Regions from separate parts of the Sporacetigenium sp. TC11 genome, predicted to be linked through region 2. Evidence: riboswitches for the same ligand, from Rfam matches in the RefSeq annotation. Region 2 holds a riboswitch; each other region holds the start of a gene.
The links. A riboswitch is a leader RNA that binds a small molecule or an ion and turns the genes downstream of it on or off. The one in region 2 is predicted to bind S-adenosylmethionine.
Positions count from the first base shown of each region.

Region 1 (3,286 bases), on a different contig from region 2:
TTGAGAATGGAAGTTGAATTAAATTCATTTAGAAGAAGCATTGGGAAAGCTAGTGCTAGTGCTTATGTTGGTGAAGAATTAGTCTGCAGTGGAGAATTGATGTTTGCCTTAGTTGAAAAACAAAAATAATTTTTAAAAATATTAAGTCCCAATATAATTATTGGGACTTTTTTCAAAGTAAGGGGGTAATAACCTCTATGTTGCAAGTATAGTGGATAAAGCAATTATCTCAGCTAGCTCAACTACAAAGCTCAGTCTTATATTATTAAATGAAAACTTATTGTTTTCATCTATTCTATCTACTATACCAACTATAGAATAGTTACCTATTTCAGGAAGTTTTTTGCCAACACCTTTTCCAGGAAGTATAGGGCCTTCTCGTATTTGAATATTCCCTATATTGTCTTTTGATCCTAGGCATGCATCTATAGCTAGGAAATTTCCCTTTGGATGCTTATTTTTTATATGCTCTAAAGATTCAAATATATTTAACGCATGTATAGGTTTATCTAATGTTCCATATACAGGATATTTAAAATCACTATTTTTTAACATAGTTCCAACCAAAGGACCTAAAGCATCTCCTATGGCTCTATCAGTTCCTATACAAACGATTATGGTATTTTCTTTTATTATATTTTTTAAAACTTCACTAAGATTTTGTATGACATTCTCTTCTTTATAATTCGTTTTAACTAGATACATCGATACACCTCCTTACCTAAAATATATGAAATTATATATAAAAAAAGACCTATACCCATTCTAGTTAGCAATTTTTAAGCAATTCCTAGTATAACTAATCATATAATTTAATTAATAGAAAAACTATTTAAGAAGATGTAGTTAGGGAGGGGATAAAATTTGAAATATATATTGCTTATGATAATGTCATCTGTCCCTATCATAGAGCTTAGAGGGGCTATACCAGTAGGAATATCATGGGGATTAAATTTGATTTATGTGTACATATGTTGTGTTATAGGATCCACACTTATATCAATACCGCTTATTATAACTTTTAGGCAGATTTTACATGAGCTCAAAAGGCACAAAAAAATGTATAAGCTAGGTTATTTTATAGATAATAAAATAAATAGAAGAGTGAAAAAAATGAAAAATGTAACTATAATAGGCCTAATACTGTTTGTAGGAGTGCCACTCCCTACCACTGGGGCATGGACTGCAGCAGCAATAGCATCTATATTTAAGATGAGAATTAGAGATGCAGTACTAGGTATATTCATAGGGAATATGCTCTCAGGTATAATTGTATCAGCAATATCATTAAAGATTATATAGTGTGTTTTGCAAAAAAGTTGATAAATAGTAAAAAAAATGTTGACATATAATAAATAAAATAGTAATATAAATTCTGTACTAAAAACTTATGAAATCTTAATTACCTTATTAAGAGCGGCGGAGGGATAGGCCCTATGAAGCCCAGCAACCACCCAATTGGGAAATGGTGCTAAATCCTACAGAATTTTATTCTGGAAGATGAGGTTAGTTAATTAACTATGTAATTAACCTCTTTATGTTTAAAGAGGTTTTTTTGTTTTAAAAAAGTTACGATGCATCGAAATAAAACGTAATAATTGTCAATAATATAGTAGAGACTATAGAAGTATAAATTTATAACTTATATACATAAGAGGAGGAACAAAAATGGCAAGACACTTATTTACATCAGAATCAGTTACAGAGGGACATCCAGACAAAATATGCGATCAGATATCAGATTCTATATTAGACGCATTATTAGCGAAAGATCCTCAAGCCAGAGTTGCATGTGAGACTACAGTTACTACAGGACTTGTATTAGTAGCAGGAGAAATATCTACTTCAGCATATGTTGATATACCAAAATTAGTAAGAAGTACAATAGAAGACATAGGATATACAAGAGCTAAATATGGATTTGACGCTGACACTTGTGCTGTGATAACTTCTATAGATGAGCAATCTTCGGATATAGCTATGGGTGTAGACGAAGCTCTAGAAAGCAAAAAAGGCGAAGATACAGATGAAGAGCTAGAAAATGTAGGAGCAGGGGACCAAGGTATAATGTTTGGTTTTGCATGTAATGAAACAGAAGAATTAATGCCTCTACCAATATCTTTAGCTCACAAACTTGCTAGAAGACTAACAGAAGTTAGAAAAAATGGAATGTTAGATTATCTAAGACCAGATGGTAAAACTCAAGTTACTGTTGAATATGAAGATGGCAAGCCAGTTAGAGTACACACTGTTTTAATATCTACTCAACATAGTCCAGAAGTAGATAATAAAACAATAGAAAGAGATTTAAGAGATCACGTAATAAGTAAAGTAGTACCAAATAACTTAATGGATTCTGAAACTAAAGTATATATAAACCCAACAGGAAGATTCGTTATAGGTGGGCCACAAGGAGATACTGGATTAACAGGAAGAAAGATAATAGTAGATACTTACGGTGGATATGCTAGACACGGCGGTGGAGCATTCTCAGGAAAAGATGCAACAAAGGTTGATAGATCTGCTGCTTATGCTGCAAGATATGTTGCTAAAAACATAGTAGCTTCTGGCCTTGCTGATAAGTGTGAAATAGAATTAGCTTATGCTATAGGTGTTGCACAACCTTTATCTATACTAGTTGAAACTTTTGGAACTGGAAAAGTTAGCGAAGAAAAATTAGTAGAATTAGTTAAAAAGCATTTTGACTTAAGACCAGGTGCAATAATAAGAGACTTAGATTTAAAAAGACCTATCTATAGAAAAATTGCAGCTTATGGACACTTTGGTAGAACTGATGTAGATTTAACATGGGAAAGAACAGATAAAGCGGATATATTAAGAAAAGAAGCTTTAGGTGAATAATATAAATTATTTAAAGCCCTGTATATTATACAGGGCTTTATTTTATGTTAATATACCTGTATAATAGTTACAAATTATGTAAATTATAACCGTATCACTAAAATGGTAGGAGAATCGGTATGGAAAAATTGCAGGGAACTATAAGTGATATAATATTTAAGAACGAAGAAAATGGATATACAATAGCAAACTTAACAAATGAAAACGATGAAGTTACAATAGTAGGTTGTATGCCGACGTTAACAATAGGTGAAAGTATAGAAATAGAAGGAAAATGGACAAGTCATAAGTTATATGGATTACAATTTGAAGTAGATAATTTTATTCCAATTACTCCATCTTCAGTAGATGGGATATATGCTTATTTAACATCTGGCATGATAAAAGGTATAGGGGATAAAATGGCAAAAAAAATAATAGAAAA
Region 1 is NZ_JBYVNY010000010.1:83,008-86,293, reverse strand. It holds gene fabZ (3-hydroxyacyl-ACP dehydratase FabZ) at 1-129, shown strand, start outside; gene yyaC (spore protease YyaC) at 196-705, opposite strand; gene ACUSRV_RS13620 (COG2426 family protein) at 865-1,302, shown strand; SAM riboswitch class I at 1,405-1,507, shown strand; gene metK (methionine adenosyltransferase) at 1,669-2,862, shown strand; gene recD2 (SF1B family DNA helicase RecD2) at 2,982-3,286, shown strand, end outside.
Region 1: linked by a shared signal. The riboswitch ahead of metK (methionine adenosyltransferase) and the one ahead of ACUSRV_RS00930 (homocysteine S-methyltransferase family protein) in region 2 are both predicted to bind S-adenosylmethionine.

Region 2 (3,286 bases):
TCTGTAGTATCAATTACAAGTGGTACATCAACATTTTGTTGAAGAAGATGAATTACCTTTTCCATAGTAATTTTTTCATCAATTCCATGTGTCCCTATATTTATATCTAATAAATGAGATCCACTATTTATTTGTTCATAAGCTTCCTTTTGTAAAATTCCAAAATCATTATCTCTTAAGCTTTGTGCTAACTTTTTTCTTGCTGTAGGATTAATTCTCTCTCCTATTATTTTTGGAATATAATTGCCTCCTACCTTTACTACTTTTTCCCTACTTGCTAAGGTACTTGTTACTTTTATATTTCTCTTCGGTATATCATAATGTGTTAATGTGTTTTTTAATGCATTTGTATGTTTTGGAGTACTACCACAACAAGAGCCAAACAATGTTATTCCTAAATCAAAATATGGCTCAATAGCATTTATAAAATCTTTATCATCAAGTGGATAAGATACACACCCACCTTCTAGTTTTGGTAGTCCTGCATTTGGCTGGACTAAAACAGGTAATGTTGTGTTTTCAGACAATTCTTTTACTACTGAAAATAATTCTCTTGGTCCTCCTGAACAGTTTGCTCCAACAGCTGATGCACCTAAGCTTTCTAATATAACTGCTGCACTTGAAGGACTTACACCTGTTAAAGTTCTTATCCCATCGTAGGTAAGGCAACAAATAACAGGAATATTACAAACATCTTTTGCCGCTAAAAGCGCTGCACGAATTTCTCCTAAATCGCTAAATGTCTCAAGAATAATGAAGTCTGGTTTTCCTTTAGCTAATGAACTAATTTGTTCTTTGAATATTGTATGCAATTCTTCAAAAGATTTATCTCCTAGAGGTTTCATAAACTGGCCTGTTGGTCCTACTGATGCAGCGACATATCCATTTTTTTCTATTGCTAACTCTCTTGCAATTTCTACCCCTTTTTTATTTATTTCCTCTACCTTTTCTTCTAATCCATATTCCTCTAGCTTTATTCTATTTCCCCCAAAAGTATTAGTAGTAATTACATCTGCACCTGCTTCTAGGTAAGCCTTATGTATTTCTCCTACTTTTCCTGGACTGGATATATTCATAAATTCAGGACAATCTCCTGGCTTTAATCCTCTTTCTTGAAGCATTGTACCCATTGCCCCATCAAATACCAAAACCCTTTCCAATATCTTCTTCCCCATTTTATCACCCCTTTTTTAAACTAAAAAAGGCCTTCTCTAGATGAATAGAGAAGACCTTAAAATTATACGCATAATACGACTGCAGTCTTCTTCTCATCTTTCAGAACAAATTGTTCTGCTGGAATTGGCACCTTTTCAAACAGATTGTTTGATGGTTGCCGAGACTTCATAGGGCCATTCCCTCCGTCTCTCTAAATAAGAAGTTTTTAATATTAAATTTTGCGATAGATTTATAATATATTAATATTAATTTATTGTCAATAATATGATTATAAATTTTTTAAATTCATATTTTAATTAAAATATGAATAAGTCTTTTTTAGGAAACAACCCATATAATCCACCAGTATGAATAAATAAAATATTTTTTGATCCTTTAAATTTTCCTTTTTTTATTTCTTCTACTAGACCATACATTGCTTTTCCTGTATACACTGGATCAAGTATAATACCTTGTTTTCTTGAAAATTCATATATAAATTCCAGCTCTACAGGTCTACTCAAAGCATATCCATTTCCTACATATCCATCTAATATATTAATTTCATCTCTTGAGAATTTTATTTTTTCCTCAGTATAATCAATACTTTCATTTAAAATATCGTATATTATATCTTTAAAATGTTCTGAGTTATCACATATATTAATTCCAACTATTTCTGTATTTCTTTTTAGAGTTTTATTAGCTAGGAACAACCCACTATATGTGCCTCCAGAGCCAATCGACACAACTATTGTATCAAATTTTACTCCAAGTTCTTTTTCCTGTTTGCATATTTCATTCATAGCCTTATAATATCCAAAAGTTCCTAGTCCATTTGAAGCTCCCTCTGGAATTATATAAGGTTTATATCCTTCTTTTGTCATTGAATTTTTAATTTCTTCCATTATTTCAGTTCTTTTGTTTTTATAATCATCAGGTGTTATTAATTTTATATGAGCTCCTAGTAATTTATCTAAAAAATAGTTTCCTTCAACTTCATCATCTTTACTTCCCCTTAAGACTAAATAGGATGATATCCCTAACTTTGCTGCTACAGCCGCTGTTGCTCTAGCATGGTTAGATTGAATTCCCCCACAAGTAATTAGTAAATTACAGCCTTGATCTAGTGCTTCTTTGACTACAAATTCTAATTTTCTAACTTTATTTCCAGAAATCTCATTCCCAGTTTGATCATCTCTTTTTATATAAATATTAGGGCCACCTAACTCTTTTGATAACCTTTCTAGCTTTTCAATTTTTGTTGGTAGGTTTGCAAGTGCAATATAATTAGGTATATTCGCCATATTTATCCCCCCTATATAAATAATTTCCTTTACAATTATATTATAAAATTTCTAAAAAAATCACATAAAGGTTGTATGTACTTGCTATCAAGCGGAAAAATAAAGATAATTAGAAAATGGAAGGAGAAATGATCTTGTCACAAAAAACAACGAGAAGAGGCTTTGATGCAGAGGATTATAAATGGTTTTCCGACGATTCTATTTCAAAACTCAAGATTGCACAACAAGAGGTTGGATGGTTATTAGATAGAGGCTACAAAATGAGTTCAATAGTAGATTTAGTTGGGGGACATTATCAACTTACTGCAAGACAAAGAACTGCATTAAAAAGGGCAACTTCTTCTACCATTCAGTGTGAAGAAAGAAAATCAAACATGCTTTCCTTTGAGGCTTGTAAAGATGGATGTTTATATATAGATGGTTTTAACCTTATAATAACTCTTGAAGTAGCGCTTTCAAAAAGCTTACTTATACTCGGAACTGATGGAGTTTTAAGAGATTTGGCAGGTTTGAGAGGAACATATAGAATTATAGATAAAACTGATGAAGCTCTAAAACTTATTGGAAAAACATTTAAAGAACTTTATGTTCCTGAAGCTAAATTTTTTCTTGATTCACCTGTTTCAAACTCAGGAAGATTAAAAAGTAAAATTTTAGAACACTCTTATGATTGGGGTATACCTGTTGAGGTAGAACTAGTACCAAATGCTGATATTATACTCTCTAAAATGGAAAGAGTTGTAACTGGAGACTCTATAATACTTGACGAGTGTAATAGTTGGTTTAATTTATCAAGTAAAATAGTTAATGACTATGTAAATGAT
Region 2 is NZ_JBYVNY010000001.1:194,225-197,510, forward strand. It holds gene ACUSRV_RS00930 (homocysteine S-methyltransferase family protein) at 1-1,175, opposite strand, end outside; SAM riboswitch class I at 1,266-1,377, opposite strand; gene ACUSRV_RS00935 (D-cysteine desulfhydrase family protein) at 1,473-2,462, opposite strand; gene ACUSRV_RS00940 (DUF434 domain-containing protein) at 2,597-3,286, shown strand, end outside.

Region 3 (3,286 bases), on a different contig from region 2:
TATTTAAAAACTCCCTAATTGAACTATTTTTCCAATTTGCATAACCTCCGAATTCCTTATATTCTACAATATTTGTAGACAATAAAAATAGTCTATCATCTTCTTTGTTAATTACTTGCCATACTATATCTTCATAATTGTATCTTCCAAATTTCATATAATCTCCGACCATAATTTCTACTTTGTTTTTTGTATTGATTATAGGCAAATTAATAGTTATCTTAGTTTTATTTTCATCTTTTATTAAGCTCGGAAGATAATCCTTTAATTCTCTTATTGTATCTACATATCCGTGATTTAGTCTCCATATAGCCCCATTTGATGTAAAGTCGTATTCTCCAGGGACACATGGTATAGATATTGGTATAGGAAGGTTTATTTTATTTTCTCCATCTAAATTGTGTTTTGGCCTTAAAGTTATTATTTGTACATTTGGATATTTACTTTTTAAGTTTTTTATGTATCTTGCCTCACCTTTTGTAGGTTCATTATTTAGACTTACAGATATTATTAAATCACACCCTATTTCACAAAGGGGTTTTAGAGTTAGATTATCAGTTTTATATCCATCGCAATATTTTTTGCAATCTATTACTACCTCTTCAAAAACCTCAGGTATAGCAGAAGAAGCTAATAATATGTCTATTATATTTTCTGGGCTTCGGTTGCTTTTATTTATTTTAAAATACTTTGCTTTGTTATGTTCTACATCTGTACAACCTACAAAAAAATCTATGTCTGATTTTGATATGTTGAGTAAATTTATATTTTCTCTTATGAATTTTATAGTGTTTTCTCTTTTGGGTACCATTTTTTTATTTAGGATCTTTATTATATCTACATATCCTATATGTTCAAAGGATATAGATTTCCAAACTTCTTTTGTTCTATGAAGATTTCCATCTACAAAAAAAGCTGCTGTTATTGCCCCTATTGATGTTCCAGATACTGCGCATATTTTTTTGTCTAATCCTAAATCGTATAAAGCCCTCCATACTCCTATATGGAATGCCCCTTTTGCTCCTCCACCTGCCAATGCTAATCCTATTTTCATATATATCCCCTTTTAATTTTTATTTATATTATTTACAAAAAGTCTTCATAAAATCTCAAAATCTATAATATATTAAAAATAACAAATAACTTAATAATTATAATTTGAATTTAATTATAATTAATTTTTTTCAAAATTTTGTTGACATTTAATTTCTAGATGCATATAATACAAATATAGAAAACAACAAAACATAAAATTAAATATCATTCTTATCAAGAGTGGCAGAGGGACTGGCCCTATGACGCCCGGCAACCTGCGTTTAACAAACGTGTGGTGCTAATTCCAGCGGTATATTTACCGAAAGATAAGGTTCCTGAAAAAACTTTTACCTCTTTCGGCGTATGCTGAAAGAGGTTTTTTAATTTTTAAAACAAAAGGAGTGGTAAAATTGATTGAAATTGTAGATCTAAGTAAAGTTTATGAAGGTAATAAAACTAAGGTTCATGCGCTAAAAAATATTAATCTAAAAATAGATAAGGGAGAAATATTCGGAATAATAGGGCTTAGCGGAGCTGGTAAGTCTACTCTTATAAGAACTATTAATCGACTTGAAGAACCAACTAGCGGAAATATACTCATAGAAGGAGAAAATATTATTAAATACAACAATAAAGAGTTAAGAAAATCCAGAAAAGAAATAGGAATGATATTTCAACATTTTAATTTATTAAAATCAGCTAGTGTATTTGAAAATATTGCTTATCCCCTTAGGATTTGTGGTTATAAAAAAGATTACATTGAAAAAAGAGTACACGAATTACTTCAATTAGTTGATTTAAGTGATAAAATATACGCTTATCCATCACAATTAAGCGGTGGCCAAAAGCAAAGAGTTGCAATTGCTAGAGCTTTAGCCAATAATCCAAAAATACTTTTATGTGATGAAGCTACTTCAGCCCTTGACCCTAAAACAACTAAGTCTATATTGTATTTACTTAAGGATCTTAAACAAAAATTAAATCTCACAGTTGTTTTAATAACTCATCAAATGGAAGTTGTAAATCAAATATGTGATAAAGTTGCCGTAATAGAAAAAGGTTCTATATTAGATGTGGGTCCAGTTGATATAATTCTAAGCAATAACAGACTTTGGTCTGATGATAATACCGATAATGAGCTAGATTTGGAGGTAGCATGTTATGCATAATCTATTTGAGTTACTTACCCCTTCGATTATACAAACAATATACATGGTTTTGGTATCTACCTTGGCATCTTTAATAATTGGTTTTCCTATGGGAGTTTTACTTATATTAACTGAAGAAAACGGACTTATAGAAAATAAAATTGTATATAGAGTTCTTGACTATATAGTTAATATAAGTAGATCTATTCCATTTATAATACTTATGATATTAGTGTTTCCTCTATCTAGACTTGTAGTTGGAACTACTATAGGAACAACAGCAAGTATAGTTCCTTTATCAATTGCAGCTGCACCTTTTGTTGCAAGACTTATAGAAGGTTCTCTAAAAGAAGTAGATAAAGGAATTATTGAAGCTGCAATAGCAATGGGGTCTACTCCACTGCAAATAGTAACTAGAATATTAATACCTGAAGCATTGCCTTCATTAGTATCTAATATAACTATAACTTTAATAAATTTAATAGGGTATTCAGCTATGGCTGGCGCTATTGGTGGAGGTGGTCTTGGAGATTTAGCTATAAGATATGGGTTTTATAGATTCCAAACAGATATAATGTTGGCATCTGTAGTGGTTATTGTTTTACTTGTTCAAAGTATTCAATATTCAGGAAACAAAACAGTACAAATATTAAATAAAAACAGATAAAAATTGGGAGGGAATTAAAAATGAGATTAAAAAAATTATTATCAGTAGGGTTAACAGTTTGTGTGGTTTCTTTAGGATTAATAGGATGTACTTCAACAAAAGAAGACAATGTTTTAAAAGTAGGGGCAACGCCAGTTCCACATTCTGAAATACTTGAGATAGTTAAGGATGATTTAGAAAAAGAAGGTATTACACTTGAAGTAGTTGAGTTTACTGACTACATAACACCTAATACTGCTCTAAATGATGGAGAAATAGATGCCAACTTCTTCCAACACGTTCCTTACATGGAGAGTTTTGAAAAAGAAAACAATATAGACTTATCTTCAGCTGGAAGTATACACGTTGAACCTATAGGTCTTTATTCTAATAGTGTTAAATCTGTTGATGCATTAAAAGATAATGCTGTTATAGCTATACCAAATGATCCAACTAA
Region 3 is NZ_JBYVNY010000011.1:13,063-16,348, forward strand. It holds gene ACUSRV_RS13855 (patatin-like phospholipase family protein) at 1-1,054, opposite strand, end outside; SAM riboswitch class I at 1,264-1,368, shown strand; gene ACUSRV_RS13860 (methionine ABC transporter ATP-binding protein) at 1,446-2,204, shown strand; gene ACUSRV_RS13865 (methionine ABC transporter permease) at 2,197-2,850, shown strand; gene ACUSRV_RS13870 (MetQ/NlpA family ABC transporter substrate-binding protein) at 2,871-3,286, shown strand, end outside.
Region 3: linked by a shared signal. The riboswitch ahead of ACUSRV_RS13860 (methionine ABC transporter ATP-binding protein) and the one ahead of ACUSRV_RS00930 (homocysteine S-methyltransferase family protein) in region 2 are both predicted to bind S-adenosylmethionine.